One region of the Streptomyces sp. NBC_01515 genome, then DNA from elsewhere that is predicted to be linked to it. Evidence: riboswitches for the same ligand, from Rfam matches in the RefSeq annotation. Region 1 holds a riboswitch; the other holds the start of a gene.
What was found. A riboswitch is a leader RNA that binds a small molecule or an ion and turns the genes downstream of it on or off. The one in region 1 is predicted to bind cyclic di-AMP.
Positions count from the first base shown of each region.

Region 2: it holds a riboswitch for cyclic di-AMP, as region 1 does, so the genes downstream of both, OG407_RS27705 (M23 family metallopeptidase) here and OG407_RS22005 (transglycosylase family protein) in region 1, are expected to answer to the same signal.

Region 1 is NZ_CP109416.1:4,950,292-4,954,057, reverse strand. Features, by position in the region: gene OG407_RS22015 (cytochrome P450) at 1-290, shown strand, start outside; gene OG407_RS22010 (transglycosylase family protein) at 516-1,511, shown strand; cyclic di-AMP (ydaO/yuaA leader) riboswitch at 1,705-1,886, shown strand; gene OG407_RS22005 (transglycosylase family protein) at 1,896-2,591, shown strand; gene eno (phosphopyruvate hydratase) at 2,937-3,766, shown strand, end outside.
Region 2 is NZ_CP109416.1:6,148,503-6,152,268, reverse strand. Features, by position in the region: gene OG407_RS27715 (PrsW family glutamic-type intramembrane protease) at 1-220, shown strand, start outside; gene OG407_RS27710 (aldo/keto reductase) at 233-1,177, opposite strand; gene OG407_RS27705 (M23 family metallopeptidase) at 1,221-2,231, opposite strand; cyclic di-AMP (ydaO/yuaA leader) riboswitch at 2,243-2,400, opposite strand; gene OG407_RS27700 (PP2C family protein-serine/threonine phosphatase) at 2,635-3,766, opposite strand, start outside.

The DNA.
Region 1 (3,766 bases):
TGCTGGTCGTACTGGCCGCCGCGGACCGGGACCCGGAACGGTTCGCCGATCCCGATGTCCTCGATCTCGGGCGCCGTGACAATCAACACCTCGGTTACGGCCACGGCATCCACTACTGCCTCGGCGCCCCGCTCGCCCGCCTGGAGGGTCAGACCGCGCTCGCCACCCTCCTGACCCGCCTCCCCGACCTGCAACTCGCCGGAGATCCGGCCGACTTGCGGTGGCGCGGCGGCCTCATCATGCGCGGACTGCGCACCCTCCCCGTGGAGTTCACCCCGGAACGCCGTTGAACAGGTGGTCCGGGGCACCGCTGAACCGGCAATCCAGCCCCCTAAACCCAAAAGTGACAGTTCTTCAACTCTGTGATCTTCACGTGATCTCCGTGGCATTAACTTGTGACAAGTGATCGACTGTGGGTACGTTCACGTACCAGCGCGGCGCCCCGCATCACCCCTCGCAGTACCCCCGCACCACCCGCCGCGCGGTCCCCCCGCTGTCACGCGAAAGGCCTCCGCATGCTCTCCGGGAACGGTCGTCACCGTCGCCCCCGTCAGGCTCCGGCACTCCTCGTCGCGGCCGGGGTGACCGGCTCCGCCATCGCCATCCCCCTCCTCGCCGCCGCCTCCGCGAACGCCGCCGACGGCACCACCTGGGACAAGGTGGCCAACTGCGAGAGCGGCGGCTCCTGGAGCATGAACGACGGCAACGGCTACTTCGGCGGCCTGCAGATGACCCAGGACGAATGGGAGAAGTACGGCGGCCTCGCCTACGCCCCGAGCGCCGACCTGGCCAGCCGCTCGCAGCAGATAGCCGTCGCCGAGAAGGTCCTCGACGACAAGGGCACCTCCGCGTGGACCACCTGCGCGCTGCTCTCCGGTCTCACCACCACCTCGGGTTCGACGGACGTCGACACCGGCCTCGCGAGTGACTCCCCGTCGGCCACCCCGACCGGCTCCTCCGACTCCGGTTCCGACTCTGGCTCCGACTCCGGTTCGTCTGACTCGTCCGCTTCCTCCGGGTTGTCCGACTCCGGCACCACGGACTCGACTTCGTCCGACGCGTCCGGCGACGACTCGTCGTCCGACAGCCCCTCGCCCACCGCGACGGACAACTCCAGCAAGTCCGACAAGTCCACCACTCCTTCGACCGGAAACGACTCGGTCGCCGCCTCCCCGAAAATCGACGAATCGGACAACCCGGCCCAGGCGGTGGGCAAGTGGAGCCTCGTCGACACCGGCGCGCTCAGCGATTCCGACGACCAGCAGGGCGATCAGCAGAGCACTCAGCAGAGTGCCGGTAAGCATCGCGGCGCCAGTGCCGAGGAGAGCGTGTCGCCGCAGACCTACACCGTCCGCGCCGGCGACTCCCTCGCGTCCATCGCCGACTCCCTTGGCTACGACGGCGGATGGACCGCGCTCTACGCCGAGAACAAAAAGGTGATAGGCGCCGATCCGACCCAGATCGCCGCCGGTCAGACCTTGGACGTCGGTACGGAAGCGGACGAAAAGTAGCAAGAGAACAGCGGGAGTTCACGTCACGCTTCGAGTCGAATGTCCGGTTTGATCAAAGTGTGGGATGAGTCTCAGAAGCCCTGATCGTCTTTGGAATTCCGCCGATTCCGTGTCTACGGTCAAGGCCGCTCGTCACCACGAGCCCCGGTTGCCGCACACGCCGAGTCCTGCCAGCGGCCTCCGGGAACAGTCGTCGCGTCAAGCGCCGTAGGCAGGAGCGGGGGACCCAAGGTAAGCGCCGGGCCCGGGAGTTGAGAGACGACCGGAACCGGCTTGGGGTTAAGTCGTGCCGCGTACGAGACGTACGAGCACGGCCGGGCAACTCACACGGCCCGAACCCGACAGCTCACCTCGTAGGCGTCGGTGAGGGGATTGGGATCTTCCATGCTGTTTTCCAGCAAGGGCAAGCACCGCCGTCCGTCCAAGGCCACCCGCGTCGCCACGCTCGCCGGCGTCACCGGTGTCGCGATCGCCGCGCCGCTGATGGCCACCGGCAGCGCATCCGCCGCCACCGCGTCCGAGTGGGACACGGTCGCCAGCTGCGAGTCCGGCGGCAACTGGTCCATCAACACCGGTAACGGCTACTACGGCGGTCTGCAGTTCTCCGCCTCGACGTGGGCCGCGTACGGCGGCACCGCCTACGCCTCCACCGCGAACCAGGCCTCCAAGTCCCAGCAGATAGCCGTGGCGGAGAAGGTTCTCGCCGCCCAGGGCAAGGGTGCCTGGCCCACCTGCGGCACCGGCCTCTCGGGCGCCTCCTACTCCGGCGGCAGCTCCAGCTCGTCGAGCGGCTCGAACAGCTCCAGCTCCTCCAAGAGCACCACCGAGCGCTCCACGAGCGACACCACCGCCTCCCGCTCCGCCGAGCGCCCGGCCGCCAAGAAGACCGTCTCCACCCCGACCGGCAAGAAGGTCAAGAAGGGTGACGGCGAGTACAAGGTCGTCAAGGGCGACAGCCTCAGCTCCATCGCCGAGAAGCACAAGGTGAAGGGCGGCTGGCAGCAGCTGTTCAAGCTGAACAAGGACATCGTCGACGACGCCGACTTCATCTTCCCGGGCCAGCAGCTCCACCTGAAGTGACAGCCCGAAACGACATATCGGGCTCGTAGCCGAACCACAGCGCCCTCACATCCGTGGTCCCCATCATGGAGACCTCGTGAGGGTCACCCCCGTCCCCCACGGGCTCCCCGCTCCGGTGCGTGTTCCCCCGTACGCACCGGGGCGGGGCTTTTTCGTGTCCCCGGCCTGCCGCCCCCGTCCCCATACCTGCCGCTTGCCGGGACTTTTTGTTCCGTTCGGAAACAATTTACTCTCGGTTCTGTCCATCAGGCGGCCGACCGGATGGCCAATCGCCCCGAGCCGGTTAGGCTCGTCTCGCAGAGCCGCTGCGGTGTTGCCGTAGTCGCGTCAGATCCCAAGAAGGAGATGCTCGTGCCGTCCATCGACGTCGTCGTAGCCCGGGAAATCCTGGACTCCCGAGGCAACCCCACGGTCGAGGTCGAGGTCGGCCTCGACGACGGCAGCACGGGTCGTGCCGCCGTTCCGTCCGGCGCCTCCACGGGTGCCTTCGAGGCCATCGAGCTGCGCGACGGTGACCCCAACCGCTACGGCGGCAAGGGTGTCGAGAAGGCCGTCCTCGCCGTCATCGAGCAGATCGGTCCGGAGCTCGTCGGCTACGACGCCACCGAGCAGCGCCTGATCGACCAGGCGATGTTCGACCTGGACGCCACCGACAACAAGGGCTCGCTCGGCGCCAACGCCATCCTCGGCGTCTCCCTCGCCGTCGCGCACGCCGCGTCCGAGGCCAGCGACCTCCCCCTCTTCCGCTACCTCGGCGGCCCGAACGCGCACCTGCTGCCCGTTCCGATGATGAACATCCTGAACGGCGGCTCGCACGCCGACTCCAACGTGGACATCCAGGAGTTCATGATCGCCCCGATCGGCGCGGAGTCCTTCTCCGAGGCGCTGCGCTGGGGCGCCGAGGTCTACCACACCCTCAAGAAGGTGCTGAAGACCAAGGGCCTGTCCACCGGTCTCGGCGACGAGGGCGGCTTCGCCCCGAACCTGGAGTCCAACCGCGCCGCGCTCGATCTCATCATCGAGGCCATCAAGCAGGCCGGTTACATCCCCGGCGAGCAGATCGGGCTCGCGCTCGACGTCGCCGCGTCCGAGTTCTACAAGGACGGCAAGTACGAGTTCGAGGGCAAGTCCCGCTCGGCCGCCGAGATGACCGAGTACTACGAGGAGCTCGTGGC
Region 2 (3,766 bases), 1.2 Mb from region 1:
GTTCCTGCGGCACCGGGCCGCGCGGGGCCGCGTCGGCGCCGACTTCGTCGTACGGGAGAGGGAGTTGCTGCACGAGCTGTGGCTGCGCCGGGAGGTGGCGCGGCCCGCGCTGTACTACGCGGCGCGCCGGACGGCGCCACCGGTGCCGGTGGTGGTGCCGCCGTGGCCGCCGGTGTACGGGTCGTACGGGTCTCCCCTGTACAACCCGTACCGGTCATAGCTCCGAGGACGGCTACGCGGACGCCTGCGTGAGGCGGGTGATCTCCGCGTCCGTCAGCTCCAGTTCGGCCACGCCCAGCAGCGCGGGGAGTTGCTCCACCGACCGGGCCGACGCGATCGGGGCCGCGACCGTGGGCTGGGCGGCGAGCCAGGCGAGGGCCACCGTGGCGACCGGGGCGTCGTGGGCCCGGGCGACCTCGTCGAGGGCGGTGAGGACGTTCAGGCCGCGCTCCGATGCGAGGTACTGGGCCGCGCGCCCGGCCCGCGGGCTGTCGACGGTCGTACCGGGGCGGTACTTGCCGGTGAGGAAGCCGGCGGCCAGCGCGAAGTACGGGACCGCGGCCAGGCCCTCCCGCGCGGCGAGCTCGCTCAGCTCACCCTCGTAGGTGTCGCGCGAGACGAGGTTGTAGTGGGGCTGGAGGGCGACATAGCGGGCCAGGCCCTCGCGGTCGGAGAAGTCGAGGGAGGCCCGCAGGCGCTCGGGGGTGATGTTGGAGGCGGCGATGTGCCGCACCTTACCCGCCTTCACCAGCTCGTCCAGCGCGCCGATGATCTCCTCGACCGGCACCTCGACCTGGTCGAAGTGGGTGTAGTAGAGGTCGATGTGGTGGGTGTCGAGGCGGCGCAGGGAGGCGTCCGCGGCGGCCTTGATGTTGGCGGCGCTCAGGCCCGGGAAGTCGGGGTGCTGGCTGACCTTGGTGGCGATGACGACGTCGGCACGGTTGCCGCGGGCCTTGACCCACTTGCCGATGATCGTCTCGGACTCGCCGCCCTGGTTGCCCGGCGCGAACGCCGAGTACGAGTCGGCGGTGTCGACGAAGTTGCCGCCCGCGGCCGCGTAGGCGTCGAGCACGGCGAACGAGGTCGCCTCGTCGGCGGTCCAGCCGAAGACGTTGCCGCCGAGGGAGAGCGGGAAGACCTCAAGATCGGACCGGCCCAGCTTGCGAAGAGAAGTCATGACCCTCTTCAACAGCCGGACCGGAACCGGATATTCCAGACCCTCAGGGGTTGAGGCCCTTGCTGCGCAGCCAGGGCGCCGGGTCGCTGGCGGTGGCGGCGCCGTTGATGTGCACCTCCAGGTGGAGGTGCGGCCCGGTCACGTTGCCGGTCGCGCCCACGCGGCCGATGACCTCACCGGTGGAGACCTTCTGTCCGACGCTCACGTTGATCGAGGACTGGTGGCAGAACCACAGCTCGGTGCCGTCGTCGAGGGTGATGATCGTGCGGTACCCGTACGCCCCGGCCCAGCCCGCCTCGGTGACCGTGCCGCTGTGGACGGCCTTGATCAGCGTGCCGGTGGGAGCGGCGAAGTCGAGACCCGTGTGATACCCGGAGGACCACATGGAGCCGGCCTGGCCGAAGGTGCCGGTGATCGTGTACGAGCCGACCGGCAGCGTGTACTGCTTGGCCAGCACGGCGAGCTTCGCGGCCTCGGTCTTCTTCTTGGCGGCGGCCTCCGCGGCCTTCTTCGCGTCGGCGGCCTTCTTCGCGGCGTCCTTCTCGGCCTTGGCGGCGGCGTCGTCGACCTGCTTGGCGACGGCGGCCTCTACGGCGGCCTTCGACTTGCCGTCGACCTGCACCTGCTGTGACTCGGCCTGCGCCATGATCCGGTTGCGCAGCAGCTCACCCGCGTCCGAGGCGCCCTTGGCGGTCTCGGTCGTGGTCACGCCGACGCTGCTGAGCGCCGTGGCCGAACCCTTGGGGGTACTACTGGACGAGTCGTCCAGCAGGTGGCCCACGGAGGGCAGGTCGGGCAGGGAGATGGAGACCGGCGGCTTGCCGGTGTTGGCGCTGGCCATGCCGCCCGCGCTGACGGCGGCTATGACACCGACACCCAGAACGGTGGAGCTGCGGGCGAATCCTCCGCCACCACGCTGCTTGGCGACACGGTGCTTGCCGCGGTTGGGAAGAACGGTCTCCGCACTCGGATTCCACTCCTCCCAGGGGCCCTCGTCGGGGCGGTAACCGCCGTAGACGACAGGGGCTTCTGGGGCAGCCTGGTTGGACGCCACGTGGGCGTGCTCCTTTCCTTCCCTCTCGCCTACCGGGTTAGCTGACGGGTTCGGAGCAGGAAGGTCTCCTACGCGCGTAAACCGGCCGTGTTTCCACGGCAGTCGACGAGCGATTCACCCCAAGGTGGTGGTTCCCCGGTTCCCTTGCGGGATTCGGCGCGTGCGCACGGAGCCATCTCTTGTGACGGCTGGGACGACCGCGCTGCGTTATCGAACGTTAATAGACACGGGCGTCCGTTTCCAAGCCGTTCGGCTTGATCATTAACCTTTCCTTGCTGGACGAAGGGCCCACCACCGGCGAAAAACGGGCGAGTTGGCCAAGCCTCAGAATTCCCACAGGTATTGACGGTGTATCAGTTGTTGTGCGGACGGCTCCCGACCGGTCACGGCCCGTGATATCCGGTCAGGGATGGCGTACGGCGATCATCGCCATGTCGTCCGTCATCCAGCCCCCGGAGTACCGGCGCACCTCCTTGGCGAGGATGCCGAGCAACGCCTCGGGGGTACGGAAGGTCCGGCCGGCCAGCCGCGCCCCGGGGTCGTAGAAGACACCGCGGGAGTCGCGCGCCTCGGACAGCCCGTCGGTGTGCACGAGGAGGGTGGCCCCGCCCGGGAACGCGAACTCCTCGGCACGGTCGGGCCAGACCCCCAACTCGCCCATTCCCAGGGGCAGTGCGGGCTCCTCGACCTGCAACGTGCGGACGGTGCCGTCCTCGTGCAGGAGCAGCGGCGGCGGGTGGCCCCGGTCGACGATCCGTACGACGCCGTCGCCGTGCGGGAGTTCGGCGAGGACGGCCGTGGTGAACCCCTCGAACGCGTCGAGCCCGTCGCGCCGGGTGCCCTCGCGCGCCAGCGCCCGCTCCAGCCGCTGCGCGACCGCCTCCAGGGTCGCCTCCTGCTCGGCGGCCTCCCGGAACGCCCCGATGACCACGGCGACGGCGGCGACCGCGCCCATGCCCTTGCCGCGCACGTCACCGACGACCAGCCGTACGCCGTGCGGGGTGTCCTGCACCGCGTACAGGTCGCCGCCGATGAACGCGCCCTCCTGCGCCGCCTCGTACCGTGCCGCGATCGCGAACCCGCCGATCCGCTCGGCCGGTTCGGGCAGGACGGCCCGCTGGGCGGCCTCGGCGATCTCGCGCGCGGAGGCGAGCTGTTCGCTGCTGCGGCGGACCAGGAGGTTGATCAGGACGGCCAGCACGGCGACGGTCGCCACCGTGGCCGCCTCGGTGACCGCATCCGTGCGGAAGACGATGCCGAGCCTGATGTGGATCACGAGGACGACGGCGACGGAGGCCAGGCCGGTGAGCACGGTGCCGCGCCGCGAGTAGAGGGGGGCGGCGACGAGCGGGGCGGCGGTGAAGAACGGGGCCGCGGTGAAGGCCTGCGGGGTGAAGTAGTCGTAGAACGCCCCGCCGACCAGCAGCAGCGGGGGAAGTCGGCGGACGAAGCCGAGGGCGTACGGGATCCGCCGTCCCTCGTCGGGGCCGAGGCCGGGGTCGGGCACGGGATCGCCGGGCAGGCGCCCACCGGCT